DNA from 2 places in the Pseudoalteromonas sp. B160 genome. Region 2 is predicted to be linked to the other one. Evidence: riboswitches for the same ligand, from Rfam matches in the RefSeq annotation. Region 2 holds a riboswitch; the other holds the start of a gene.
What was found. Region 2 has a riboswitch for lysine ahead of dapA (4-hydroxy-tetrahydrodipicolinate synthase). Riboswitches for the same ligand answer to the same signal wherever they lie in the genome.
Positions count from the first base shown of each region.

Region 1: linked by a shared signal. The riboswitch ahead of lysC (lysine-sensitive aspartokinase 3) and the one ahead of dapA (4-hydroxy-tetrahydrodipicolinate synthase) in region 2 are both predicted to bind lysine.

Region 1 is NZ_JARLUX010000001.1:191,942-207,378, reverse strand. It holds gene P4S61_RS00825 (ISAs1 family transposase) at 1-159, opposite strand, end outside; gene P4S61_RS00820 (DUF4136 domain-containing protein) at 408-953, opposite strand; partial or broken gene P4S61_RS00815 (ATPase) at 1,123-3,901, opposite strand; partial or broken gene P4S61_RS00810 (condensin complex protein MksE) at 3,901-4,445, opposite strand; gene P4S61_RS00805 (hypothetical protein) at 4,451-5,731, opposite strand; gene nhaD (sodium:proton antiporter NhaD) at 5,910-7,157, shown strand; lysine riboswitch at 7,272-7,442, shown strand; gene lysC (lysine-sensitive aspartokinase 3) at 7,520-8,923, shown strand; gene P4S61_RS00790 (4'-phosphopantetheinyl transferase family protein) at 8,900-9,643, opposite strand; gene P4S61_RS00785 (sodium-dependent transporter) at 9,797-11,119, shown strand; gene P4S61_RS00780 (biotin/lipoyl-containing protein) at 11,257-11,661, shown strand; gene P4S61_RS00775 (zinc-ribbon domain containing protein) at 11,667-12,146, shown strand; gene P4S61_RS00770 (DUF2971 domain-containing protein) at 12,580-13,416, opposite strand; gene P4S61_RS00765 (transposase) at 13,873-14,847, shown strand; gene P4S61_RS00760 (AbiJ-NTD4 domain-containing protein) at 15,042-15,437, opposite strand, start outside.
Region 2 is NZ_JARLUX010000001.1:1,552,261-1,567,697, forward strand. It holds gene P4S61_RS07160 (cysteine desulfurase-like protein) at 1-218, opposite strand, end outside; gene P4S61_RS07165 (2OG-Fe dioxygenase family protein) at 228-860, opposite strand; gene acnB (bifunctional aconitate hydratase 2/2-methylisocitrate dehydratase) at 1,250-3,847, opposite strand; gene P4S61_RS07175 (OmpA family protein) at 4,125-5,189, opposite strand; gene P4S61_RS07180 (protein adenylyltransferase SelO) at 5,658-7,073, opposite strand; gene P4S61_RS07185 (DNA-3-methyladenine glycosylase I) at 7,082-7,783, opposite strand; lysine riboswitch at 7,974-8,167, shown strand; gene dapA (4-hydroxy-tetrahydrodipicolinate synthase) at 8,300-9,184, shown strand; gene P4S61_RS07195 (2,3,4,5-tetrahydropyridine-2,6-dicarboxylate N-succinyltransferase) at 9,200-9,940, shown strand; partial or broken gene P4S61_RS07200 (PLP-dependent decarboxylase) at 9,940-11,142, shown strand; gene P4S61_RS07205 (succinylglutamate desuccinylase/aspartoacylase family protein) at 11,148-12,269, shown strand; gene P4S61_RS07210 (phospholipase A) at 12,555-13,595, shown strand; gene P4S61_RS07215 (bifunctional GNAT family N-acetyltransferase/hotdog fold thioesterase) at 13,648-14,541, opposite strand; partial or broken gene P4S61_RS07220 (spermidine synthase) at 14,759-15,437, shown strand, end outside.

The DNA of each region.
Region 1 (15,437 bases), 1.4 Mb from region 2:
ATCATGGCCAAAATCTTCAATATCTTCCCAGCCTTGGCACCCAGATATGACAGCGCTGACAGCTAAGAATATGATATCAAAAAGTTTATGGACAACTTTACCCTGCTGGCGAGGGTCGTCAATTGATTCGAAATATTTAAATAGTTGAATATCAGGCATGGGGGCTCCTTAAAAAGGAGTATAAGATCATACTTTTAAGTCAAGGTAAAGTTCGTGATCTTGCCCTGGAGCAAGACGCCGTAACCTTGCTCGATTTTTACTTATTCTTACATGGATGTAAGCTAGTTGAATAACCTAGGAGCAGTTATCGATCCCGCTCGATTACAAATCTCGCGCCGCGATTAAATTGCCCCTAGATTGAACAAATTTTAATTCTGAAAGTTCTATACGCCCTTAATAATTTAGCTCTATTTTAGTTTTTCTGGTGGAAAACCACTTAAAATTGTTGCAACGGCTTCTTGTACTGCTTTGTTACGCTCTTCAGGTGTTTGTTTCTTCTGAAGGCGACCTTCACGAGCACCACGCCAAACAAGCTGGTTAGAGGCACGGTCAACAACATCAATCACTAAAGTGCCCACATCATATTCATGGGTTGTTGTTTGCGTGTTATAACCCATGCCCCAGTAGTTCCAACGTGCACCGTAACCTACATTAAATGTATCAACGTCAACTTTAGTATCAACAGAGGCATGATAGTTAATTAATACATCTGCTGATGCTTCATCCGCAGGTGTCATACCGTTTGCTTGTAATTGTGCATTTACCGCTTCACGCACACGTTTTTCCATCAATGGACTGATTTGATAGTTACCAGCGTCAGCCAAGGTCGCTTGTGGAAACCAAGCAAATGTTTTGTAGTTACCAAAGTCCACAGATTTGTCGTAGTCAATATCAGGCGTTTTTGCACACGCTGCTAGTAGTAATACAGCAGCTGCAATTAGTATATTTTTCATGGAGTTTGCTCCTTGGCAAATTTAATTACTATTCGTTTGATAACATAACATAGAATTAATTCAAGGAAATGTTATTTTTTACCTGTAATTTGTGTACAAAGTAGATGTTGATCAGTCTAGTCGTCCTTGACTGAATGATGCATTAATTTACACAAACGTAGTAATTGTCTTATTCATGCTCTACTTCTATCCAATCCTTTTCATCTACCCAGTTTTGTGCGCCGTCTTTAACGGAGCGAATTGGCACAATATAATCACAGCTAATTTGTGGTTTCACCGAGGCAAATATTGGCACAAAGCCAAAGCTGAGTGCGGTTTCTATAATTGCTTTTTGATTTTGCGGATCGATATCGGCCGCTTCATCAATATAAATCGGGATGCGGTATAAGTTTTGCTCTTGGTCGCTTAATAAGTAGCGGATAAACAACATGCCGCATAATAATTTTATGGTGATACGCGTACCGTTTGAGCCAGCCGAATCAATTTTTTCAAAATGCTCGGTTTCGCCTGCACGGTTTACTACTTCAAAGCGAATATCAAATAAGTCAGTAAGGGTTAAACCGGCTTTATCAGAGGCAAGTTTAATTAAGTGATCTTTTGCTTCGTTGACAGCACTTTCACTGTAGGGTTCTTGGCTGAGTAAATCCAGCGTATCACCTTGTTCAAACTGATTTGAGGTACTGATGATGGTATCAATACTATCAACCAACATTTTGCGTGGTATCACGTTAATTTTAAATGCTTGTAAGTTTGAAATACGATGCTGACTAATGCCTTTATTGAAGCTGTTCATTTCACGGCGCAGTCTGTCTAAATCTTCACGCAGTCCCTTAATCGTCGCGGCTACTTCTGTGAGTGCAACCTCGGGCTTGGCGTTCAACCGCATCACGTTCGTTATCAATATTATGGAACGCGCCAATCAATTTCTGGTATTTACTAAACTCGTCATTTTCGTTATCAAATTTGGTAATACCGGCATTGTAAATATGCAAATAGGTATTACGAACGTTGATATCAAAATTACGCAGCTCTTGGCAATCTTTATTAAAGTGATGAACTAAGTCACTGAGATTATCAAAATCAATTTGCACATCAATCATATACGGGGTGACTTTACCGCTATATAAATCCAGCGTGTGGTCAATTCGTTCAGATTTCACTTGGCGTAGGCGCTCGGCTTGGCGTGAAATTAAATCTTTTTTCGATTTAATAATCGAGCGTCGATCACTAATTGAACCGCTGTTATTTTGAATATCTTGTAAGTAGCTATCAACTTGCTCGCGTTCAGCCAATAATTGCTCTTTTAAGAGTGTTTGTGCATCAATAGATTGCAGCATAACCTGGAATTGTTCAAAGCGTTTAAGTGCGCTTTCTGCTGCCATGAGTTCATCGTATAAGGCATCTTTTTCTTTTTGTTTGTCGGCCACATTGGCGGCCACATCACGCTGTTGCTTAAATTCATTGAGTGACTGTTCAAGGGCGCTGAGTTGCGCAGTAAGTTGCTCTTTATTTTCACCGCTTTGCATCTGCACCGGGGAGAGTTTTTTCAGCTTGATGGTCGCGCCTGGCAGGGTGAGCACGCCGCCTTTCACGTTATCTGATAATTGCTCTAAAAATGCACCAAAGGCATCTTCGTCAGTGATATCTATATCACCATTACTGGTGGTGGCAAATGACAGAATGTCAGGGTTTAAAATACGCGAGATCTCTTCAACTTCTTTAAGTGATAAATCCTCGCGCATACGGGTGAATAAATTAAACTCAAGATTTTTAAGTTGCAGCTTTAAGCTTTTGATCTGCTTTTGTGTTTCACTAATACGGTAATCAAGAGTATGCAGGCTTTGCCCTTGCGCACTGTTGATAGAATGAGATAGTGACTCGTAATCTTGCTTTAATTGACCAAGGCTTACTTTTAAGGTTGCCATGTTAACCAATTCAAATTCAGATTTTAGAGCACCAAAGTCTAAAAACCATTGCTCTATTTGTGTTTGCCTGCGTTCAATATCGCGCGATTGTTGTACATAAAGTTGTTGTTTTTGTTCAAACTCGTGCTTTTCGTGTTCAATGTCTTCAAGGGCAACATTAAGCTCGCTCAATTGCGCCTCTTGGTAGCTATCAAAATCGATTAATGCTTGGTCAATTTTGGGGGCGTATGCGGCTAATTTACCTTTGAGTACGGTTTGGTTTTCAAGCATTGATTCAAGGGCGCAGATAGGCTCTTGCATCGACTCGAGTGCTTTTAGCTCACGTTTTGCGCGGTTTACTTTATCAAAGGAGCGACGCCATACTTCATAAAAATCGACCTTTGAGTTTGACATGTGGCGTTCAAATACGCGTAACATAAAGCGCTTTACGTCGGCAGCGCCTAATTTATGCAGGTTCAAAATACGGCGGAAAATTTCTTTATAAATTGCCGAATCTTGCACGTTGTTAAGCGGGATCATCTTTAAGTTAATGTCGCCATCAAATGGCGTGGCACCACCCGTTAATAGTGCGTTGAGCTCTTGCGCTTTAAGCTCAATAGGGTTAAAGCCTTGCTCTTTTAAATGATTAAACAGTTTAGTGAACTTAATGATGGTTTTACCTTGAGTATACTGCTCAAGATCAAGCTTGCCTTGGTAACAAAAAAACTGATGTGCGTAACCGGCAATTTTACCAAGCCCAGCTACACCAATCACCACCGGACCATGGGGTAGGTCGGCTTCGAGTAAAATATAGGATTGATCTGACGAAAAATAAAATTTACGGGTTTCGTCTAAATCATGACCGTCCCATTCTGTTAGGCGTAAATCATTAATAAGCGGAAATTGCAGAGCATTGATCACCGAGCTTTTACCGGTGTTATTTGGTGCACAAATTGAGCTGCTTTTATCAAGCGGGATCACACATTTGGCATAACCGGCGGTGTTTAATAATGCCAGCTTACTGAGGCCGTATAGGTTTTTCATTATTCGTCCTCTCCAATATAGGTTTCTTCGTTTACTTCCATTAAGGCATCAATATAACGGTAGATAGGTGCTTGCAGAATAAAGCCGCCTTCTACTTCACGGGCAAGGCCAAGTCGTATCATGCGTAAGTACACGTCTTTACGTAGGTCTGATCCTGAAAAATTTCGAGTTGATCAAATAAGTGCTTGTTCATTTGCACTAAAGTTTGCATCAGTTCTAAATCATTCACTTCATCAAATAAGGCACGCATTGGGTCTTTACCTGAGTTTGCATAGTGCTCAATTAAGATATAAATGGTTAAGGCAATCGCGCGGGAAATTTTCCCCATATTGGGTGTACTTTCATCACTGGCAAAGTAATAAAAACCACGGCTGTCATGTTGTAAATCGTGGCCAAGGGCGCTGAATAATGCGCGGTAATGATCAATTTGTTGGTCAAGCTCTTGCCACATTACGGTGTCTTGTTCGCTAATGTGATAGCCGGTGACTAATTTTTTATTAATTGCTTGTAGATGACTAAGTTCATCTAAATTTATCTGTGTCATAACGGTTACTCATCCACTGTTGGTGTTTGCTGAGAGTCAACAGGCTTAGAATTAAAAGGGAAAAGAGAAAAATGTTGCCCGGCAATTTTCACGCGCATTTTTTCATCACTTTGATTGATTTCAATATCGGTGTCACTTACCAGCTTTTGATATAAAAACAGCATTTCGTCGGCTTCAAGGTCGGGGTAGCTTTGCTCTAAAAAGGTCAATAATGGTTGTGGCTTTTTACGTTTAGCATTGAAGCGTTTTTTAAAGTTTGCTTTAACATTATTGTAATCTGGAATATTTGGCGTAACAAAAGCAGGCACATCTTGTTGATCAGGAAGTTCGTATTCACTGTGTTCAAACTCAACAAGTGCAGCCATATAAGCGACCATATGGCGCTGTTGCCCCAATGAGAATCGCTGCGTGTCAGAGACAAAATTTGGTTGTACGGCGCTGAGCATATTATCAACGCCATTTTTACGTACTAAACCAAGTACTTTAGCTGCTTGACGAGTGATCATATTATTACGGCGTAACTCTTCACGCAGTGGCATTAGCATATCGGCACTTTTACGCAGGCTTTCGCGACCAACTAAATGCATTTCTAAAATTCGAGTACGTAATCGTTCAAGCATGCGTTTATCTTGATAAGCTTTACCGCTGCGTTCAATATATTCGATTTGCGTACTGATTTGTGTTTCGATGGTATTAAAACAAGCATGAAAATCGCCACGAATATCAACCATTTCAAGCATTGGTTCAATGTATTCATCAAACGCTTCAATCACCGCTTGATAACGCTTTTGTAATGATTGCACCGCATTATTAGCTTTTGCTTGTTCTACAATATTTAAAATGGCATTTTCGTTGTGGGCAAATAGTTTCATTATTTTACGCACCCGATCATCCATAATGCGGCTAAAACGGCGCATCTCGTCGTAGTCTTCAATACTACCGGCATTGTCTAAACGGTTACCCAAACGGGCTAAATCTTCAACCAGCACGCTAATTTCTTGCGCCAAGCCTAAATGCTCTTCCTGCAATAAAAAAGTGGCAAAATCTGCAATTGCACGGTTAATTTCAAGTTGTGACGATTTAGCCAAGGGAATAATAATATCTTGGTTTAAAAGGCGGTTGGTTTCTTTGTAAATGCGCTCATTTGACCACGTAGGTTGTTTTTGTTTGATCGCATTTTGCACGTCTTTTAGGCTGAAATCAGCCATTTTAAAACGTTTAAATAGCAGCTCTAACATTCCCCAGTGCTCTGTTAGGGTATTTAGCAACTTTTTAGCTGGGATCATAAAACTCCAAAAATCCTAATTTATCTTGTAAAGCCGGCTTGTTAGGCCTCAGCGATTAGTCGTAGAAAAGCAAATTGACAATAGTTTTACACATTCTTTGGTGCTAGACTGCGCGCCGTGTCGTCCTGCGGCTCATAACATACAATTTTTACATTTTTATAAAGGTTGTTCAAACACCATGGTAACTGCAATTATCCTAACCCTGATAACGCTAGCATTCGTGCTCATCGTTATAGAGGATATTATCCATGTAAACAAGGCCAAAACCACGCTTTTCTTTGGTACTTTATGCTGGATTATCTTATTTATCTCGCCGCTTCACGGGCAAAGCCCCGAAAACGTACAACATCAACTTGACCACAATATTTTAGAGATTGCCACACTGTGGTTGTTTTTAATGGCTGCAATGACCTTTGTAGCCTATTTGAACTCCAAAGGTTTTATCCAAAATATTGTGCATAAGATAATGCCCAGTGCTATTAGCGAACGCAAACTGATGTTTTTGATTGGCGGGTTCTCCTTCTTATTTTCGTCGATTTCAGACAATATCACAGCCACATTAATTTCCCTTGCGGTGGTGATGTCGTTAAAACTCGATCCGAAAAAGCTAATTAAATACGCTACGCTTATCATCTTTAGTGTGAACTCGGGCGGAGTGTCGTTAATTACCGGTGATGTTACTACCTTGATGATTTTCCTTGATGACAAAGTTACCATTGGTCACTTGCTATTGTTGGTTGTGCCTGCGTTATTTAGCGTGGCGCTATTGGCCATTATGCTGTCATTTGGACTCAACGGCCAAGTTGAGTTTACCAAACAAGAGGACCGTCGCATTGAGAAAACAGATATCACTATTGCAGTGATTTTCTTATCAACGATTGTCGGGACATTAACGTTAAGCGTGCTTTATCATGTGCCGCCTTTGTTAACTTTCTTATTTGGTTTGTCGTTGATGTTTTTAGTAGCGCAATTTTTAATGCGCAAAAAAGATGTGAATAAAAAAATCATCGATTATATTCGCGAAATAGAATACGACACCTTGCTGTTCTTCGTTGGCGTATTATTACTTGTAGGCGCCCTGAAAGAAGTCGGTATGCTCAGTAAGTTCACTCATCTTTACGAGTTAATGCCAGCACAATACGCTAATTATTTAATGGGTATATTATCCGCTGCGGTTGACAACGTACCACTAACGGCTGCGTTACTTAAAGCTGAAATTGTGATGAGTCCACAACAATGGTTGTCGTTTACGTATGCAACTGGGGTGGGGGGGTCCATGCTTATTATTGGCTCGGCTGCCGGTATTATCGCTATGAGTAAAGTAAAAGCGCTTACCTTTATGAGTTATTTACGTATGTCGGTGTATTTATTAATCGCTTATACAATTGGTTATATGGGATCGTATTTAGCAGGTAGCTTTATTTAATTGCTTTTATTATTTAAAACAACTTGACAGCTAGACGTCTAAACGATAACTTTCAAAGCCCGCTTAATAGCGGGTTTTGTTATTTAATTGCTAATAATTTACGTAATTAATCTAACATTCAGAAGAGGTGCGGTACTTAGGTACTTAATGTTAGGCGACGTATGCCTGTAATCATTAAGGAGGAAGTACTCGCCGAGGAAAGCAACTGGACGTCACAGTGGTTTTTCGGTTTATGGGGCTGAATCCTCAAAACTGTCACCAATTAGGTGGAGAGCTTCTGGCAGTGGACTTTTCTTATCGAGCACCCCCTTGCCAAGTTCTTCTTGTTTTATCGTGGTATGAATGCCACAAAAGGAGACGACATGAATACCCAATTAGCTGCAACTAACTTGCAACAGTCAGCACAAAATCAAAAATCAGACTACGTAGTCGCAAAGTTCGGTGGCACCAGTGTGGCTAACTTTGAAGCGATGAGCCGTTGCAGTGAAATTATTGTAGCCGATAACAACGTACGAGTAGTGGCCGTAAGTGCCAGCGCAGGAGTGACTAATCACCTTGTGACCTTATGTAAAAAAGATTTATCAGCAGATGAGCGCAATGAGAACATTGCTGGCGTTATTGCTATTCAAGAAGCTATTTTAAATGAGCTGTCATTGGATGCTGATTTAGCTCATGGCTTTGATGAAACCATTAAAGCTTTTAAGTCACTTGCCAGTGAGCCACTAAAATCAAAGCAACAACATGATGAGTTATTGAGCTTTGGTGAGCGTTTATCATCCTATTTATTTACTCAGGTACTGCGTTTAAATGGCTTAAATGCGGTGCGTTTTGATGTGCGACAGGTATTAAAAACCGACAGCCAGTTTTCTAAAGCAACCCCAGATGTAGCTGCAACAGCAATGGCCGCAAAAGAGCATTTAATTCCGTTATTAGCTGAACAGGTTATTGTAACTCAAGGCTTTATAGGCAGTGACGCGCATGGTCAAACTACCACACTTGGTCGTGGTGGTTCAGATTACAGTGCGGCATTACTGGCCGAAGCTATAAACGCTAAAAGCGTGCACATTTGGACTGATGTCGTGGGCATTTTTAGCACCGATCCGCGCTTATGTGCTAAGGCTACGCCGATTGCGCGTTTAAGTTTTGATGAAGCGGCCGAAATGGCTACCTTTGGGGCGAAAGTATTACATCCGGCAACGATCTTGCCTGCGAGCCGCAGCCATATTAGTGTGTTTGTTGGTTCTAGCCGTGAGCCTGAACGTGGTGGTACCTGGATCGAACGTGAGAAATCACAAATCCCTGGAATTCGTGCTGTCACGCAGCGTAAAAATCAAATATTGTTAACCTTAAAAAGCCCCGAAATGCTTTTGGCTAGTGGTTTTTTAGCCCACGTGTTTACAATTTTAAGTGAGTTTAATATCTCGGTTGATTTGGTAACTACCTCAGAGATAAGTGTTGCAATTACTTTAGATAATGCGCCAAATGCCTCGCGTCCTGAGCTTGATCAAGAATGCCTTGATAAGTTAGCGGAGTTTTGCCACGTGTCGGTTGAAAACAACTTAACCTTAGTGGCATTAATTGGTTCACAAATTCAATTACGTCAGCAAGAAATTAACTTAATGAATGTATTAAGCGATTTTAATATTCGCTTAATTTGTCATGGCGCAAGTAAACATAACCTGTGCTTTTTAGTGGAGCAGAGCGAGTCAGACTTTGTTGTGCAAGCGATCCACAGCCGTTTATTAGAAGTTCAAAACGCCGCGTAATTGGGCGGTAGAATTTACCACAGAGCACTGCCAGTCAGTGCTCTTGTCACTTACCACACTAATATCAAACTCATGATATTGACAACTCAGCGCTGTTAAATTTGCTCGCTCAAGTTCAGTAAATACATTAGGGCTGAGTAATTTTGCAATTGGTTGGCTGGTGGCTTTGGCAAGTGCTTCTTTTAAGGTCCATATTCTAAAAAATCGTTCTGCGCTTTGCTGATCTTGCGTTATTAAATTTACCTCATCAAGATGATAAAAATGCTTAGCGAGCTTTGCAAATGGGCGCTTCAGGTTTATTTTTTCAATATCAAAACCAAATTCAATTCGTTCTAAATTTAATGCAGCACCCACAAAACCATTAGAGTGGGATAAACAACTACGCAATACTGTGTCACTGTCAGTTATATGTAGCAGTAATTTACTGCTTTGCTGGTCAAATTCAGAGCTAATATGGTTATTTGCTAGCTCACGAAATTGTGGCATCGTTTGCTTTACCAAATACTTAAGCAGTAGCCGAGTGGCTAAATATTCTTGCTTGGCTTTGTAACTTTTTCTACGGGTGATAACCGTCAGTTCAAATGGGCTTAATAGTGCGTTTAAATCAAATTCATCAACATTTAACTGCTGGGCGTCAAATAATAAAATAGTATTCGCATTGAACGGCTGCACGCTGTGTTTGGTGATAACGAGTTGCTGTTGAAAAAATAACGCAGGCATAAAATCCACAATTAAAGTGATAAAAGAACAAACATGTTTATATTTTGTGCGGTTGTGCGCTGGTTAATTAAGCCAAGGCAAATTTATTACTCTGTGAGAGTTAAATATGGTTTAATTCACAATAATGAAAAATAATAACAGATTTGTAGATGTATGGCACAATTGCGTGATGGTTTTCAAAGCCGCCTTGGCTTTGTTTTAGCAGCTTCTGGCGCTGCAGTTGGATTAGGTAATATTTGGGGATTTCCCACGCAAGCGGCAAATCATGGCGGCGGCGCGTTTTTACTAGTCTATTTTATAGTTATCTTTTTTTTAGCCTTGCCAGCTTTATACACTGAGTTGTACTTAGGTCATAAAGCGCAAGCTAATCCGGTTAAAGCACTTAGACAAGCATGGCAAGAGCAAGCACCGCAAGTAGGCGCTGCTGCTGGTTATTTAGGTTTAGCCGGTGCAATTGTGATGCTGAGCTTTTACTCAATTGTTGCAGGTTGGATGCTTGCTTATGCCCTTGAACCCATTGCTAGCTTTTTTGGATTTACCACCGTCAGTACGTTTTTACACACGGATTCGATGGCGCGTAATTTTGTATTTACACCACTGATGCTGATCCTCACTGCGAGTATTATTCTCAAAGGTGTTAAATCTGGCATAGAAACATGGTCGCGACGGTTAATGCCGATGCTATTAGTGTTACTCGTTGTGCTAATTGCTTATATAGCCACGCTTGATGGCGCAAGTGAAGGCTTTGCTGCGTATTTAGTGCCAGACTTTAGCCAAATACTCGACCCAGGTTTAATTATTGCGGCAATGGGGCAGGCGTTCTTTTCGCTGTCACTGGGTGTCGGTTGTATGATGATTTATGGCTCGTACTTGCAGCCTGATGCTAATTTGCCGCGGTTAACCGCGTCGGTAGCGTTACTTGATACAGGGGTTGCCTTTTTAGCTGGTTTATTAATTATTCCTGCAATTTACGTGGCGCAGCACAATGGCGTGCAAGTATTTAGTGATGGAAAATTAGTGGGAGAAGGGCAACTAATTTTCGCAATTCTACCGCAGTTATTTAATACTATGGGCGAAATTGGCTTATTGGTTGGTTTACTGTTTTTTGTACTTATGTCGATTGCATCACTCACATCGACTATTTCATCAACTGAAATTCCAGTGGCTTTTTTAGTTGAAAACCATCAAGTAGAGCGTAAAAAAGCGACGTTTTTAGTGAGCTTAACGGTTTTAGCCGCGTCATCGTTGATTATTTTCAATTTTGATTGGCTATTTGGTTTAGTGATCATGGTACTGACTCAGTATCAATTACCGCTTATGGGCTTATTTTACTTTATCACTGTAGGGTGGTTGTGGCGCCGTGGTAATCAATTAAATGAGGCTGCAAGTGGCATGCGTTATTGGTTTGCTCAGTACATACGTTATGTGTGTCCGATACTGATGACCGCCGTGTTCGCTAATGTCGCGTTTGGTTGATAATTTAGCTGTCAGTTTTTTAGTTTTAATTGTTAATATATAGTGTTGTACCAATCGTTTTAAGTTACTGACCATTTATAGCGACAGATAAATGGTTAAATATTTAAGTCGATTGGTATTATATCCAGGGAGGAATTATGAACATAGATGTTAAAGTCCCCACGCTTCCAGACTCAATAAACACAGCAGATATCGCTAAACTTTATGTTAGTGAAGGCCAACTCGTTTATGCCGGTGATGTGTTATTTGATGTTGAAACTGAAAAAGTTGTTTTAGAAATAATGGCCGACTGCAGTGGCATTATTGAGAATATAACGATTGCAAATGGCGACCATGTTAATCCTGAACAGGTTGTAATGACTTTGCAGCAGCTTGCAGACAGCGAACTGCCAGCAAGACCAACAGCTCAACAGCCTCAACCGCGAGTAAACGACTCAGAAAATGACGTTATTGTTTCTCCTTGGTTGAGTAAACTAAATAAAAGTTTAATTATTGCTCTAGCAGTCGGCGCTTTAGCCATCCTTTTTGTGCTGGGTAAATAGCTAAGATGACCAATTATGTAAACCACCCAAGATATGGCAGCGAGCCAATCCTCTCTGGTAATAGTTATACAAAGCAAGAAATCGAGAATGCCTTTTGGTGGTATAAAAGTGTTCGCTACTTTCCTGAGACGGCAATCCCCGCAGTTATCGAAAAACAATGTGACAGTTTATATCCAAGGCAACTCTATGTTGATATAGAAGAGCAATGTGTCGATTGCCATAGAGCGTTTATATTTTTTGCTAAAGAGCAGCAATACTGGTTTGAAGAATTAAAGTTTTGGATTGATGCACATGCGATCAAGTGCTTTGAATGCAGAAAGAAAAGCCGTGCAATAAACCAGTTGCAAATTATCTATGCAAACTTAATCATTAAAGAGCATATAACGCTTGAGGAAACTCAATTGCTCAAGTCCAGCGCGCAGCAACTTTTTGAGTCAGGAGTTATTAAGAAGATTAATAAAGTGAATGCTATCCGTAAAATGTAAGTGCCAGTGTTTAAGATACTTATATGTATAAGCTTGTTTGTCAGATTCGATTAACAGGACTTGACTAAACCTGACAGTCAGAAGCCTGCCAATTGCAGGCGTTCAGGAGTTTTAATGTCTGAAGTCAAGATTTGACCCCTTCGGCTCAAATTACCTATGCAAACTTAATCATTAAAGAGCATATAACGTTTGAGGAAACTCAATTGCTCAAGTTCAGCACGCAGCAACTTTTTGAGTCCCGAGTTATTAAGAAGATTAATAAAATAAATGCTATCCGAAAAATGTAAGTAGACGTATTTAAGGGACCTATGTGGTTAACAGACCTAAGTGATTAAGTCTTAACTTGATTTGTCAGATCCGATAAATAGGACTCAATCAAGTCTGACTGTCACAGATGTGCCATGAGCAGACGGGTCGTAACCTTATTCACTTGTTATAACTCAATGAACTCAAGGCCAAACTCTTCATTTGATATTTGTGCTTGTTTAATCGTTATGTGAGGATAATTTTTTCTTACCACCGATAAAATGTTTTCTTTCACATTTTTTTCTATACAAGCACCTAAAATTATCTCTTTGACCGCTGAATTTGGAAATTGAAATAGGTGTACCGGTAAGGGTGTTGTACTGATAGTTTTTTCGCTATCTTCCAGTACAGCACACATTCTCCATTCTTGCTCATATTCCCAAGCCTGTGACTTTATTAAAAATAGCTCTACACCATTCAATTGACTTACAAGTTTGGACGGTCTCATTTTACTGTATGAAACTTTACGCAAATGATAAAACTCATCAACCTCGCTTCTCTTTCTGTTGAAAAAGGGTGAAGTATTATCAAACCCGATACAGAACCCTTTATGCGAATACGCATAATGTGACCACATCAGAAGATTGTCGTTTTTTTCCGTTAGAGAAAGAACACCAATTAATGTGTTTGCTTTATCAATAAAAACTCTAGTTGTTTCACTGCCCATTTCTTTCAATTTAGTTTTCAAAGAAGGCCAATGCTGTTCATATAATTTACGTGTAACTGCTTCTAGCTGTGCAGGTGAAATTTGTGTGCGTATTTCTGAGGGTAATTTTTGAAGTTCTTCTTGGACGATTGTTTTAAGATCTTCATCCATAGCCTTATCGAACTCTTCCTTTGAGGTCACTGACGAAATTACAGGCCGAAATTCAAAAGGATCATTAAAATCGGCTGGCTGAGTAAAACGTATATGACCAGAGGCTAAAACATCAATTCTATCGGGCTCTAGGTATTTGAAAAGCAAAATACTCTCTCCTGGAGTTATAAGACCGCTTATTGCCTTGTTATAACAACAAACTACACATTAATAAGCTTATTTTCAACAAACCATAAGCCGAAATTAGGGTATTCATATTTTATATCTAAAGATCCATTTTCATATGCCGTCGCAAGCTCTAATTCATATATTTCTGACACAACCCCAACACCTAAACTCTAACAAGTCTGATGATTCAAGCATATTTTCTTTTAGAATTGTCCAATTAGCAGAGAACTCAGGCCAAGCATTACATATTGATTTTAGGTAAAAATTTCCGTCTTCCATTATCTCAAATAATGAGAAAGTGTTACCTGTTGCTTCATACTCATCCAAAATAGAACAAAGATGAAAAAAGAACAAAGATGACACCCATCCTAAAGTTTGTATTTCCCCTATTTTTTGCTAGCTTTAAATTAGTATGAAAAACAAATAGGGTGTTCCATGCCAATTGCAAGAAAGCGTCAAGTAAGTTTGATTGATACAAAATACTATCATTGTATTTCTCGGTGTGTACGCCGTGCTTTTTTATGCGGTGAAGACAGTTTTACAGGTCAGTCCTATGAGCACCGCAGAGGCTGGGTAGAAGATAAACTACTCGCATTGGCTAAGGTGTTTTGCATTGATGTGTGTGCGTATGCAGTGATGAGCAATCACACACATTTAGTGTTGTATGTTGATGATAAAAAAGCCAAACGCCTTAATGACAAAGCCATTATTCTACGCTGGCATAAGCTGTGTAAAGGCACGTTATTGACGAAAAAGTATTTGCAAGGTGAAAAATTAAGTAAATCAGAGCTCATCTTTTTTAATCAAACGGTTGAGCAATATCGAGAGCGGTTATCCAGTATTAGCTGGTTTATGCGGTTGTTAAATGAAGATATTGCCCGCAGAGCCAATAAAGAAGATAACTGCACAGGCCGATTCTGGGAAGGTCGCTTTAAATCACAAGCTCTACTAGATGAAGCAGCACTTGCAGCCTGTATGGCCTATGTTGATTTAAACCCAATAAGAGCAAAAATAGCCAACACGCCAGAAGAATCAATCCATACCAGTGTGCAAAAACGAATTGAAAGTGCAACCACAGGTAAGCAACCTAAAAAGCTATTACGTTTTGCAGGGATGCCACGCCAAAGAATGCCAAAAGGACTCCCGTTTGAGCTTAAATCGTATCTTGAACTTGTTGAATTAACGGGCCGTGTAATGCGAGAAGATAAGCGAGGATACATTGAAAACACATCCCTTTCTTTATTAGAGCGAGTCAATATTAGCCCAGAGAACTGGTTAAAACTCACAACGCAATTTACCCGCGTGTTCCATGGCGCTGTTGGAAGACCTTCGTCACATGAAAGCTATTGTGATAATTTAGGAAGGAAACGAAGAGCGAATATGAGTAACTGTGAAAAGTTACTTGCATGAGAATCAAACTACTCAGTAAAAATTTAAAACTGCATCATGCAGTTATTGTCATGCATGTAATTTAGGTTTAATAGTGACAATGACCCATTTTATGGATGAGGTGAAAGTAACCAAGTAGCAAAAGATATATTTTAGCCTAAAAGAGTAAATTTAGTGGCACAGTTTTGCTTGTTCAATAAGAGTGGCTGTCTGCGTTAGTTTCTATAGCTAATGGAGTCCTCCTCAAGGAGGGCGTGTCTTATACCCCCAGAGTCGTTTGTGTACCCATACAAGTTTGACAAGGCCTTTTTAAAGGCCGGATGAAGGTTGTGACTTTTTTCAATCTGCTTTAGTGCAGAGCCTAATGTGCCTTTTGGATCATCAGACACTGCTTTACATAAAGACTCAACAGCACTAATTGATTCTTTGATAGAGTTTCTATAATCCGGTGATTTTCTGTCTGAGAGAAAACCCAGAGAAGTTTTAAGATGCTCACTTGCTCCGGTGAACTTAGTTGAGGACTTTATTGCTTCTTCAATGCTCTCAATTTCTTCTTCACTTGTTATGTCCGTTAGTTGCTTGCCAACAAACCTATATGCAGACAGCTCATT
Region 2 (15,437 bases):
GCCGCTTGGCGCGCATCAGCCATTAACTCAACGGTTTTTTCACTCGAAAAAAATGCACCGCCTAAATTCGAGTTGTAATAACCTAAATAAGCCGACATTGCACTCAAAACAGGCTGTGGTACTTGTGAGCCACCCGGGCCATCTAAAAATATTGGTGACTTACCAGCTACTTGCTGCATTAGGGCCGGAAATTGGCGGCGTAATTGTGTTAAGTTCATTGCTATTCCTTAAGCTGTCAGTACGAAGCAGTCAAGATAACCCGCTTTTGTGTCATCAATTTTATTCATCGGTGTTGCGTTATGCCAAACTTCACGGTCATTAATTAATGCAAACATACCGTCTTTAATTTCCATTTTAAAACAAGGCTCAGCTTGCTTATTTTCATACACCAACAACTCACCACCTTCTAAGTTTTCGTGAGATACACCACAAATACAAACGTGATCAAAGCCATCTTGATGAATACCTTCTGGCGCAGGCGGCGTATCACTTTCAATAGCAAGCATACGAAATTGATGAATTTCAATATCACGCTGTTCGCTAATACCGGTAATGGCACGAAACTCATTGACGATACTTTTCATCCCTTCGCTTGCCAATAAACTCGGCTCTAAATTTTCGTAAGTGCGCTCAACATTACCTTGGAAAGTATTGATTGAATCATCTTGTACAAATGCTTTTGTGGCTTGTAAAACAAGTTCATCATTTTGCACTTTAATTACTGAATAGCGGCGTTTACGAAACGCACCGTCGGCATACGGGTTAGCCGGAAGATTAGCAAACGATGGCTTAACAGCCTCAATATGAGCTTGGTTTACAAAGCGAAGTTGTAATAGGTTCTGGTTGTTTAATGCTGTCATAAAAATCTCGCCTAAAAATAAGAGGATTAACTCATAAATAATGAAGGGATTTTAATGCAAATAGAGGGGATTTTTTGCGTCTTTACTTGATTAAAGTAAGGTTAAAGTAGAATTTTAAGATCTAAAACATCATCATAATGAAATTTTAATCTAACAACAAAATGACCAATGGAATTTCTATTTATAAACATCAATAACAAAAACACTTAAAGAGTCCAACTAACCTCATATTTATTTTTCAATCTTCAACTACAAGTTCAACTTAGTCGCAGGCTGGTAAGGTAGGTTGTAGCGCCACATTCTTAATGTTCAACTAAATACGAATAATATTTCAGCATCCCTAATATAAAAGCCTGCTAAGCAGGCTGTCATATACAAACGAGTTAAAATTAAACAGCTTGTTGAATAATCACGTTGTCTGCTTTTTTAGTGTAAGCTGGCATGCGATGGAAGTTCAAGTAACGGTATGTATCTGATGCTGTTGCATTGATCTTCGCAGCATATTCTTGATACTCAGCAGATGTTGGTAATCTACCTAAAATTGCAGCGATTGCAGCAAGTTCAGATGAAGCTAAAAATACGTTTGCGCCATTACCTAAACGGTTCGGGAAGTTACGTGTAGAGGTAGACACAACTGTTGCTTGATCTGCAACACGTGCTTGGTTACCCATACATAGTGAACAACCTGGAGTTTCGATACGTGCGCCAACACGACCAAAAATACCGTAATAACCTTCTTCTGTAAGTTGGTCTTTATCCATCTTAGTTGGTGGAGCAACCCAAAGCTGAGTCGGTAATTGACCTTTAAAGCCATCAAGCAACTTACCAGCAGCACGGAAGTGACCAATGTTAGTCATACAAGAGCCGATGAATACTTCATCAATTTTCTCGCCTGCAACATCAGAAAGGAGACGCGCATCATCTGGATCATTTGGTGCACAAAGAACTGGCTCTTTAATTTCAGCTAAATCGATATCAACTATATGAGCGTACTCAGCGTCTTTATCAGCTTCCATAAGTTCTGGGTTAGCTAACCACTCTTGCATTGCCGTAACACGACGTTCAATCGTACGTACATCACCGTAACCTTCAGAGATCATCCACTTCAGCATAACAATGTTTGATTCTAGATATTCAGAAATAGATTCTTTAGATAACTTAACAGTACAACCTGCCGCCGAACGCTCTGCAGATGCATCAGATAATTCAAATGCTTGCTCAACAGTTAGGTGCTCAACGCCTTCAATTTCTAGTACTCGACCAGAAAATTCGTTAATTTTTCCTTTTTTCTCAACGGTTAATAAGCCTTGCTTAATACCGTAGTAAGGGATTGCATGTACTAGGTCACGTAATGTGATACCAGGCTGCATTTCGCCTTTAAAACGGACTAAAATTGATTCAGGCATATCAAGTGGCATTACACCAGTTGCTGCTGCGAATGCTACTGCACCCGACCCCGCTGGGAATGAAATGCCTAATGGGAAACGTGTATGTGAATCACCACCAGTACCGACGGTATCTGGTAATAACATACGGTTTAACCATGAGTGGATAATACCGTCACCTGGGCGAAGTGAAACACCGCCACGGTTCATGATGAAATCAGGAAGCGTATGGTGAGTATTTACATCAATAGGTTTAGGGTAAGCTGATGTATGACAGAAAGACTGCATTGTTAAATCTGCAGAGAAACCTAAACAGGCTAAATCTTTAAGTTCATCACGCGTCATAGGACCGGTTGTATCTTGCGAACCAACAGTAGTCATTTTAGGCTCACAGTATTGACCAGGGCGAATACCTGCAACGTTACATGCTTTACCAACCATTTTTTGCGCTAGTGTGAAGCCTTTATCAGAAACTTCTGTTGCTGTTGGTACTTTAAATACATCAGTTGCACCCAAGCCAAGAGATGTACGCGCTTTGTCAGTTAAACCACGACCAATGATTAGTGGGATACGACCACCAGCACGAACTTCATCTAAAATTACCTCAGATTTAAGTTCAAAAGTAGAAATAATTTCATCAGTACCGTGACGCTTAACAACACCTTCGTAAGGGAAGATATCGATTTGCTCACCCATGTTAAGTTCATCAACATTTAATTCGATTGGTAATGCGCCTGAATCTTCCATTGTGTTGAAGAAGATTGGCGCAATTTTATTACCTAAACATACACCGCCAACACGCTTGTTTGGTACAAACGGGATATCATCGCCCATAAACCAAAGTACAGAGTTAGTTGCTGACTTACGAGAAGAGCCAGTACCAACAACATCACCTACGTAGGCAAGTGGTAAGCCTTTCGTTTTTAATTCTTCAAGTTGTGTAATTGGGCCAACTTCACCAGCTTTATCAGGTGTAATACCGTCACGCTCAATTTTTAGCATTGCTAAAGCATGCAATGGAATATCAGGACGTGACCATGCGTCTGGCGCTGGTGATAAATCATCAGTATTTGTTTCGCCAGTTACTTTGAATACCGTAACTGAGATTTTTTCAGCAACCGCAGGTTTATTGGTAAACCATTCTGCAGCAGCCCAAGATTCAATAATTTGCTTAGCGTATTCATTACCCGCTTTTGCTTTTTCTTCAACGTCATAAAATGCATCAAACATTAATAACGTATTTGCAAGACCTTTAACAACGATTGGCGCAAGCGATTCTTCGTCAAGTAGCTCAATCATGGGGGCGATGTTGTAACCGCCAAGCATTGTGCCTAATAGCTCAGCTGCTTTTTCTTTTGAAATTAGTGGTGAAGTTGCCTCACCTTTAGCAACTGCGGCTAAAAAACCAGCTTTGATGTAAGCTGCGTCATCCACACCTGGCGGCACGCGATTTACTAATAAGTCTAAAATAAACTCTTCTTCACCTGCAGGTGGTGTTTTAACTAGCTCGATAAGATCAGCCGTTTGCTGAGCATCCAATGGCGCTGGTACGATACCTAACGCGGCACGTTCTTCTACGTGTTTACGATAATCTTCTAGCACAATATTGCCCTCTTGGTGACGTGAAAGTATTCAGTAATACGCGTTCTCGCGAAAAATTACTCAATACTTATAGTATTCTGACGATTAATTATAAAGCTTTTAAATATAGATGAAAGTCCATGCAATCAAGCAAAATTTTATACTCACTATAAATACTATGAATAGTCAAAAAGGAAAACACCATTCACATGAATGTTAATTAACTGCGAATCATTACTATTTTATTAGGCATAAAAAAACCCAGCATATTGCCGGGTTTTTAATAAATCAAATGCTATTAACGCTCAACTTTCACGCGTTCAATTGACTTAATGTGTGCTTCTACACGACGGTTTTCCGCGTGTGCAGCAGGTGTGTTGTCTGTATTTTTAAGACGCTCTTCGCCTAGACCAACAGTAGTAATACGATCTTCAGCAATGCCATCAGCAATTAGCTTAGCAGCAACTGCATCAGCACGCTTTTTAGATAACCACTTGTTGTAATCTGCTTTACCAACAGCAGAAGAATGACCTTCAAGTAATACTGTTGTATCTGTGTGCTCTTTTAAGAAGCTAGCAACTTTTTCAATACCGCTGTCATATTTGCCAGCAACAACCGACGCATTGTTAGGGAATGTTACTAACAAGCTCTTAGTTACTTCACGGTCTTCATATAGAGTACAACCTGTTCCATCAACAGCATCTGTCATTGGTGTGTTTGCACATTGGTCATCTGCATCAGGGATGTTATCACCATCGCTATCTACTGTGGCAACTGCTACAGGTACTACTGTAGCTGGAGCTGGAGCAGCTTTAACTGGCTCAGCTGCTGAACTTTGCTTACCAAATAAATAGCTAAGGCCAAGTTTAGCACCTACATCTGTGTAACCACGGTCAAGGCCTTGGTAAATAGATGTTTCAGCATTAAATGCGAAATTATCAGTGAAATAATGTTGGTAACCAGCACCCACATTAGCAAAAGTTAGGTTTTCTGTAATATCGATTTGTTTAAGACCGAAAATACCATAGAAAGGGCCGCCGTTGATGTGATAAAGACCATCAATACCTAAACGATCGCCGTCCATGCTTGTTGCGTTCATAGCAGGATTTACATTTGAAATGTCAAAATCCATATCAGCATATTCTAAGCGCGCGCTCCAGTAATCGTTAAAACGATAACCAATTTCCGCACCCCAACCAGTTGAATCATCAACGTTAGTACCTGCGCTACCACGGACATTTTCCCATGAAGCATCGTAATAATCGCCAAAAGCACCGATAAAGAAACCTTCTTTTTCAGCCGCGAAGCTTGAAGCGCTAGTTGCAGCTAGTGCTAAAGCAATAGTAAGTGATTTTAATTTCATTGTTTCCTTCCCATTTTCACAATTAAAATTGTAGCTAAGAAACCCTAGCTCAATAAGTTTGATTACAGAGTACCGTATCTTTTAGTTAATCATTACTTAACAAAAACGTTTAAATGCATATATTTTGCAATTTAAATATTTATTAGAATAAAGCGCTCTACATTATAGTTCAGATAAAAGACTTTACCTAACTTACACATACATCGATTGTCAGCATTGTAATTGCTATCACTACTATTTCAGAAACAACGTTTCCAATATATTTGGCTTTAAAAATTTAAATGCTGAAGTTAATGGATGCATTATATTGGTTAATTTTAAATCAACAAGTAGCTAAGCATATTTATTTCTTATAATTATTAATAAATAACAGCTTTTAACTAAAGATCTGGATGAATAAGTAGCATCAATTCGTTCGTATCCGTTCAATTTACGAACAGCGACAAATAACAATAATTGATGCTGTTATTATGTACCACAAAATGTTTGGTAATTAGTGTCCATATCGACAGGCGGTGAGTACCAAAATGCAGGGCTTGCCAACAATTGGTAAGGCGACCTCAAGGCTGTTAAATATTCATCTAACATGCTGCTTTCACCAGTACTTTCATACTGCTGTATTATGCTTTCAACGATATGATTACGCGGGATCAAGCGTGGGTTGGCTTGGCGCATCAGCTGATAGCTTTGCGTATTTGTTCTGGCTAACCACTTAATAGACCAACCAGCCAAGTCACTCGGAATAGCAGTCTGACCTTGCAGTGATTCTGTTAAGGAGTCAAAAGTATTGGTGTAATCAAGCTGATGAGTTTTCAGTAAAGTTAATAACTCGGATACTAATTCAGCATCACCATCTTGATGACCATCAAAGCCCAACTTTTTCGCCCACATCTGTGTAAAAGCTTGATGAAACTGCTCAGCAAAACCATTTATTAATGGGCTTAGTAGCTCAACAGCCTGCTCTTCGTCATCGCTAATTAAAGGAATTAAACTTTCAGCTAAACGTGCACAATTCCAATTAGCAATATTAGGTTGATTGCCAAAAGCATAGCGGCCTTGGCGATCAATAGAACTAAATACAGTATCAAAATCAAACTGATTCATCATTGCACAAGGGCCATAATCGATGGTCTCACCACTGACGAGCGTATTATCAGTATTCATTACTCCATGAATAAAACCAACGCGCATCCAGCTAACAATCAGGCTAACTTGCTTTTCAATCACCGCAGTTAAAAATGCCAAATAACGCGCAGAGCCCGTAGACTTTATCTCAGGATAATGACGCTCAATAGCTAAATCAGCTAAAGTTTTTAAACCAGTAACATCACCTTGCGCAGCTAAATACTGAAACGAACCGACACGTATATGACTACTAGCAACGCGGGTAACAATGGCTCCTTGTTGTGGTGGTTGACGGTAAACTGTTTCACCACTGGCAACAACTGCCAAACAACGTGTCGTCGGTATGCCAAGCCCGTGCATTGCCTCACTCATTATATATTCACGTACCGCAGGACCGATTGCGCAACGGCCATCACCTCCACGTGAAAATGGCGTAGCACCAGAACCTTTGAGTTGAATGTCCCAAAGCTGTTGCTGCTGATCAGTGACAGCCCCTAATAAATGTGCTCGCCCATCACCTAAACGCGGTGAAAAATGTCCAAATTGATGCCCTGAGTAACCTAATGCCACAGCAGCAACATCGCTGTTATTAAGATTACCAGAAAAAATTACCGCACGTTCTGATGTGGCAACCTCAATATTAAGCTGCCTAGCTAACTTATCGTTCCACAGCAGTAAGTTTGGAGCAATAACAGCACTTGGCTGATCAGCCACAGCAAAATCATCAGCAATCTGGGTGTAACGAGCAACTAATTTCATAGTATTCCTTAGGCTTGGGTTGTTTGTATGCCAACGCGATTATCGCCCACGCTGTATGCAACTAACAAACTGAGCTCTTGAAGGCTTAATCCGCTTTGTTGCTGCAATTCATTAAAAAAATGTTGAGCGCTGGTAAGTGACTTTTTAGTGTGTAAACCGCCATCAATTATCTTATGAGCACGGAGATAACTTTCTACATCACGCGAGAATAAAAAAGTGTCTTTCCCTAAGGTTCGCAATGCATAAGGGCCGGTGTTACCACCTAAACGCGCACCATGCTTTTTTAAATACCCCCACAAACCAATAATATCGTCGCTCGGCCAATCTGCAATAAACTGACTAAAACTGCCATGTTCACTTGCCACTTCATGGATCATATACGCATTTTCTGGGATCGTTTGCACTTTTTTAAAGTTACGAACGATTCGCTCATCGGTGGCTTTTTGCTCAAGCATATCTGGCGGCATCATTAATAATTTAGCCACACTAAAATCCCAAAATACTTCCCGAAAACCTGGCCATTTATTGTTGATCACTGACCAATAAAAACCACTTTGAAAAATTTTGCGGGTAAACTCTTCAAGCCATGCATCATCAGGTAAAGCAGTTAATTGCTTTGCATTTTGAGGAGCAACAAGTAAGTGCTGTAACATTACTTCGCTACCTTTTCGCTGTGCCGCTCGTTGATATATATCTTGAAATTTTTCCATTACTCACTACCACTGCTTGTTATTACGCTTACTGTAACGCTATTTACGTTGTAAAAAAATGTCAGGAGCACATTGCAGCTAAAAATAAACTTAAAAATATCCAGCCTTGACACCTAGACGGCTAAAATGCTTTAATCTTCCGTATTACCCCTATTAAAGGTGTGAGTTTTAAACGATAAAACTTGCACCATGGGCTAGAAGAGGTGCGTTATTCAGGTAACGTATGTGAGGAGCACACACTCCAGTGATCATACGTGAGGGGAATTAACGCCGAGAAGTAACACTTTTTGTGAAGTTTTACTTCGGGCGACTGGGTTGAATCCCAGCGACTGTCACCAATAACAGCTTGGCTGTTAAAATATTTGGTGGAGAGCTTCTGGTCTTAGCGTAATAAGGCCATAGCGCCCTATTATATTAAGCCCATTCGCTCTTCGAATTATTAGTTCGAACGACGTTAATGTGGCTCCAATCATAAAAGCTTATTAACTCCTCGAATCACTTATAAGTTCGTGAGAGATGATCAATAACTTCAATTTAAATGACTACCCTTTGTGGACGGCACTCGTCACGCCATTTACTGACGCTGGTGAAGTCGACTATGCCACTCTTGATCAGTTAGTTGCACAGCAGCAAGTGGCTAACAATGGTATTTTATTACTTGGTAGCACTGGCGAAGGCCTCGCACTAACACTCAAAGAGCAACAAGCGATTGTTGAACACGTGTGCCAATTAACGCCAACAGTACCACTGATGGTTGCAGTAGGCGGTATAAACCTAAAGCAACAAATTGCCTGGGTTGAATACTGTAATCAGTTACCCATTCATAGCTATTTACTGGGCACTCCCCTATACGCTAAGCCTGGCGTAGTAGGCCAAACACATTGGTTTGAAAGCTTACTTAATACCAGTAAACATCCTTGCATGCTTTATAACGTACCAGGGCGCAGTGCTGTTGATATTCCATCGGCCGTAATTAGCAACTTAAAAGACCATAAAAACTTGTGGGCACTCAAAGAAGCCAGTGGCGACATTGCTAAATTTGAAGGTTTTAGAAAAGTCGCACCTAATTTAGCTATTTTTAGCGGTGACGATGCACTGATGCCTTACTTTGCCCAGGCTGGCGCAAAAGGTTTAGTCTCTGTGGCTGCTAATGCATGGCCTGTGCAAACCCATGAGTTTGTAAAACGAAGTCTCAGCGGTCAACACCCCAATTTATTTGCCGACTGGTCACAAGCCATTCAAAGCTTGTTTGCTGTCGCAAACCCTATCCCCGTCAAAGTATTGATGCATTTACAAGGGCGAATTAACAGCCCGTACTTACGTCCACCTTTGACGCATCTTGAGTTAACGCAAACTGATTGTATTAACAACGCAAACAACACCATTTTATCTTGGCATTAAATACAGGTTTTTATAATGAGCTGGTTAGAACTACTAAATAATTTAGAATCGGGCGCAGTGCGCGCAGCAACACAAGACGACAACGGCCAATGGCATGCTAACGTTGCAGTAAAACAAGGTATTTTAGAAGCGTTTAAAAATGGCACTAATACCGAATTTCCAGGTGGCTTTGTTGATAAACACAATTTAGCACCACAAGGTTTTGCAGCCGATGCTGGAGTGCGTATGGTACCTGGTGGCTCAAGCGTTCGCCGTGGCGCACACGTTGCTAAGGGCACGATTATTATGCCACCAGCATATGTAAACATTGGTGCGTTTATCGACGAAGGCACTATGGTTGATAGCCACGCGTTAGTGGGGTCGTGTGCGCAAGTAGGTAAAAATGTACATTTAAGCGCTGCAGTACAACTAGGCGGTGTACTTGAACCTATTGGTGCAAGCCCGGTGGTGGTAGAAGACGATGCATTCATCGGTGCAGGTTGCGTGATTGTTGAAGGCGTAGTAGTGAAAAAAGGCGCGGTGCTCGCACCAGGTGTACGCTTATCAGCAACTATTCCAGTTTATGACTGTGTTAATGAGCGCCAGCTGGCTAAAGGCGAGCCTATTCCTGAATACGCAATTGTTATTCCAGGCTCTCGTCCAGCTTCTAATACTTGGGCCCGCGAGCAAGGATTAAGTATGTCGTGTGCATTAATTGTAAAATACCGTGATGAACAAAGTGATGCATCATTGCTGCTTGAAGAGGTTTTACGTTAATGAGCTTTTTGAGCACGCCAGTTAAAACCGCCATTGATGAGCTATCAACTACGCTTGATACACCCTTTTTATTTACGACCTTGATACATTAAACGCACACTTAACGCGATTAGTGGCGCAAACTGAGGTAAAACTGTGGTATGCCGTAAAAGCTAATCCATTATCTAAAGTCATTCAAAGCTTAGATAACGTGGGTTTTAACTTTGATGTAGCAAGTAAAGGCGAACTTGAGCAAGTTCTGGCACAAGGTATTAACAGCGAGCGCGTGCTCAATACAGGGCCTGCCAAAAGCCCAAAACAAATTAAACACTTTATTGCGCGCGGCGTACGTACCTTTGTTGCCGAAAGCCTTAATCAAGTACGCTGGCTTAACGAGCAAGCAAGCTTACAAAACTGTCAGTTACAGGTATTACTGCGAGTGCAATTACGCTGGCCTGAAGGGGAAAAAACCCACTTGGTGGTGATAGCCTTACTCCATTTGGTTTAGGTTGCGATGAATGGCAAGCGCTAAATACTAGCGACTACCCAGCGCTTAGCTTTGATGGCCTGCATATTTTTCAATGGGGCAACATGCTCAGCAGCGACAAGCTAGCTGAACTTTGGTCACAAATGATTGCACCGCTAACAAAGCTTGCCAACGACTTAGGTATTCACTTAAAAGTACTCGACTTAGGCGGTGGTTTAGGTATTCCTTACACTCTTGATGCACCAACCTTAAGTTGGGATGCGCTCATTGATGCATTAGCTGACATTAAGAATGCCGCAGGCGTACAAGAACTCTGGATGGAGCTTGGCCGTTATGCTGTGGGCGAATGCGGTCATTACGCAACACCTGTCGTTGAGCGAAAACTTAACTATGCCCAACAACAAGTGATCTTAAGCGGCGGTATTAATCATTTATTGCGCCCTGCAGTCACCAGCCAAGATTTCCGGCACGATTATTACGAGACTCAACTGCTGCATACCAAACTATGAGCTTATATGGGCCATTATGTACAGCACTTGATTGCTTAGGTGAACACCAATTACCTAGTGATTTAAATGAGCAAGACTGGCTGGTGTTTAGCCAATGTGGCGCGTACGGCTTTACCGAAAGTATGCCGTATTTTTTATGTCATGAGCTAGCCGCTGAATACACATTACAAAATGGCGAGCTTAACTGTATTCGCACAGCTGAAGATGCCAGCTACTACTTAAGGTAATTGAGATGAGTACGACTAAAGCTATAAGCCAAGAAAACATAGTAGTTGGTGAAGTTGCCAACGGCCTACCGCTCACAATTCCTGTCTATCGTTTAAAAGGCGATGGCACTGGGCCAAGTGTGTATGTGCAAGCTAATATGCACGGTGCAGAAGTACAAGGCAATGCGGTTATTTACCAATTACTTGAGCAGCTTAAGCATCTTGAACTCAAAGGCGATATCACCCTGGTGCCTTACGCGAACCCAATTGGTTGCAATCAAAAATCGGGCGAATTCACCCTTGGTCGTTTTGATCCAATCACCGGCACCAACTGGAACCGCATGTATCACTGCAATAGTAAGCTCGCGAGCCAATTTGCTGAGCAATATAGTGATGCCGATGAGCAAACCTTAAAAAGTGCGTTTAAAGCCGCACTGATTGATGAAGTAGACCAACAACTAAGCGGTCCAGCTTATCGCCTAACTACAGGCAAACGCATTGCACTTAACTTGCAAAAGTTGGCACACCAAGCTGATATCGTGCTCGACTTACACACAGGCCCCATTTCGAGTCAGCATTTATATTGCCCAGATTATGCCAAGGCCAGTGCCAACTACTTTAATATTCCTCATGTATTAATCATCCCTAATGATTTTGCAGGAGCAATGGATGAAGCAAGTTTTTGCCCATGGTGGCAATTAACCGAGGCATTAGCTCAACAAGGGCGTGAATTTAATGTTCAAGTTGAAGCTTTTACGGTCGAACTCGGCAGCCAAGAAAAAATCGATTTAACTGCGGCCCTTGATGATGCTAATAGTATTTTAAGTTACCTAAATCATAAGCAGGTATTCGTTGATGCCCCCTATCAGCCAAAAGTAATGAAGCGCTACGGCTGTGATTTAAATGATTACCTTGCTTACTATGCACCTATGGGCGGCATGGTTGAGTATATAGCGCCACTTGGCGGCCATATCAAAGCTGGCGAGCCGATTGCTAGAGTATTGCGAATGGAGCGCTACCTCGCAGAGCAACCATTACAAACCCTAACCCTTGATTGTGACGCCATCGCGATTTTGCATTTTGCTTCAGCAAGCGTAAACCAAGGCACCGAACTATATAAATTCTTTACTAACGTATTTGAGCTTTAATTTTTATATCAAGCTCACCCCTTCTCATTGCGTGAGAGCACGATTATCCAATTGGAAAAAGTGCATCGAACAAGCGGCTTCGGCCGCTTTTTCTTTGTATTTATGATCGAAAAGCGCCACAATCACGTAAGTTCAGTAACAATTCACTGATATTCAGTTACAGTAAATGCTGGATAAATGTATGGGATAGGTATCTTAGTCGTTTTATGATACTGAAATTAGCCTATTCTCATTTACGAAAAACACAATAGCTACTCTCTATTTGATTTTATCAAAGGAATAATAATGACTTGGCACTATGGGATCCTATTTACTGCACTATTATCAAGCACTGTATTCGCACAATCAGAATCAACAGCAAAAACCAACGAGCAAGATGATGATGTCGAGCTAGTAAAGCAATGTATTTTAAATGAGGCAATTGGCGGGGCTGGCGAGATGACGCTAGCACAACTGCGTGAAAAATGCTCATCACTTGATGAAAGCAAACAACTTACCGCACTCGATAAGCGCCAAGCACGCGAAGAAGTAAGTAAAGAAAACCGTAATGTTATTACCCCACACAAACGTAACTACATTTTACCTGTTTCTTATGTATCCCACCCAAACAATAGCTCGTTTGAAGCGTATGACGAACTAACCGGTGAAAAACAAGATGAACCACTCGATAACTTAGAAGCAAAATATCAGCTTTCAATTAAGGTACCTATTTTCGATGATTTTTCTGATGAAGACCAGGCTATATTTTTTGCCTTTACATTACAGTCATATTGGCAGCTTTATAACAAAGAAAGCTCCTCACCATTTCGTGAGACCAACTATGAGCCAGAAATTTTTTGGGTTAATTATTTAGATAAGAAGCACGTTCCATGGGGCGACGAAATGGCAGTAGTCCTTGGTATTTCGCATCAATCTAACGGTAATAGTCAGCCTCAGTCGCGCTCATGGAACCGTATTTATGCAAACTTTCTGTGGGAAAACGATGGCTATGTGTTTAGCTTTAAACCTTGGTACCGTATTTCAGAAAGCGAGAAGGAAACGCCATTAGATCCAAGAGGTGATGATAACCCTGATATTTACAAATACATGGGTTACTTTGAATTTAGCGGTGCATATCGACTTAATGATCATGAATTTAGTTTTATGACACGTAACAACTTAAATTCAGACAATCGTGGCGCAATTCAACTTGATTGGTCATTCCCGTTATGGGGCCGAGTTCGCGGTTACGCCCAATACTTCAACGGCTACGGTGAAAGTTTAATTGATTATAACGCTGACATAGAACGTATTGGCGTGGGTATATTATTAACTGATTTACTATAAAAAAAGGCCAAGCAATTGCTTGGCCTTATCTTTTGTTTGCTCTGAATTCTAACTACTTAATAATTCTAAATGTACCTTCAAACTCAGCAACCAGTAACTCACCATCGTAGATTTCCACTGGCACTACATAGCTCGCTTTACCTTCTGACTCTAACTCGGCTAATTTACCCTTACAGCCGCTTAAATCAACGCTGCCACGAGGGTCGTTATTAAGCGGTTTTAAATATTTAATATTAGCATCAGCTAACACAATATTACCTTCAAGCCCGGCTTCTTTGAGTGCTAAATAAGTCGCGCCCCAGCCGGTTAACGTCGCTAAACTATAAATAGAGCCAGCAAACATAGTGTTATGCAAGTTTAAGTTCGCATTTAAATCTGCACTGGTGGTAAATTGCCAATCAGTGTAACTTTCAACTTTAATGCCCATAGCATCGCTGATCGGAATAGATTCGCGCCAGGTATTTTGCAGAACTTGGGTCCAATTGGGATGGCGGAACCAGCCTGGCTCAGACGGTTTTTGTTTCACCATTTTCCAGTGTTGTACATCATCGTAAGCTAAGTGAGCCTTTTCTTTTAATTCATAACCATGACGTTTGTAAAATTCTAATGCTCGTTCACGAGCGAATAAAACTAACTCATCGGCGTCTTGAGTCCAGGCTATTTTCTCGAGCTCATGCAATAAACGGCTACCAATGTGTTGATTACGGTTACCTTGTGCAACGGCCATATAACGGACTTGCGCTTGTTGTTGATTATTAAAATGCAGTCGTGCAACACCTAACACTGCCCCCTCTTTATTTTTAATAAAGCGATGCTCAGCATCTTGCTCTAAATCATCCTGCTCAGAACCACGCGGTTCATTCCAAGGCGCGCGCAATACTTGCCAACGTAATTGATAATACGCTTGCCAATCTTCGCTACTTTGTGGTGTTGTCACCTGAAACATAATCACTCCTGTTGCTACCAAGGCCGCAAACGCTTGCTAATTCAAGATGCGTTTATCTAACTAAAAATGCGGTCAGTTATTATTTGCAAACTACCATACTCCATCTGGTAAAAACTTGGAATACGACTTTGGTGAGCAACGCAAAATAACTGCTTTACCTGTAAAACTTGATAGACATATTGGCACTTTAGATTGACTCGTCTATGCTGATGTAACTATGGAACATTTTTTTGAAGACAACGGGGCAGTAAAACACAGCTTTATCGAAGATTGTCACCGTATCGGGCAACTACTCTATTGGCACAAATATGGCGCCGATTGCATTCAGGTACGCCAACATAAGCAGTTACGTTGGTTATTGATCAACGAAACACTACAGTCAGTGGTCGAGAAAAGCAGCCCAAGCCATTTGCTGTTTCCGCATTTACAATATTTAGCGCAATTATGGCAACCACTCCGGCACCAAACGCCGTACTTGAACTGGGCTTAGGTGGCGGCGCTATCCGCAATTACTTACAACACACCTACCCTGATAGTCAGCTACTTTCTGTAGAGAAAAATCCGAATATCATTCATTGCTATAAGCGTTTTTTTGGTGGTGAGCATGCATCGAATTTACGCTGTTTTGATGCTGAAGCTGTATTAGAGCATGGCCCACAATACGATTGGATCATTCTTGACCTATTTAGCCAATTAGATGCGCCGTTATTTTTATACAAACACCGCTTTTATGAAAAACTGCGCTGTGCTTTAACTAAAAATGGCTATTTATTTATTAATTTTTTATCTGGTCATGAATCACAATTAAAGCAGTTAGAACATTTGCTGATCACCACTTTTGGTAAAATACCTAGCATCGAAAAAATTCCAGGTTATGCCAACAACATCGTGGTGAT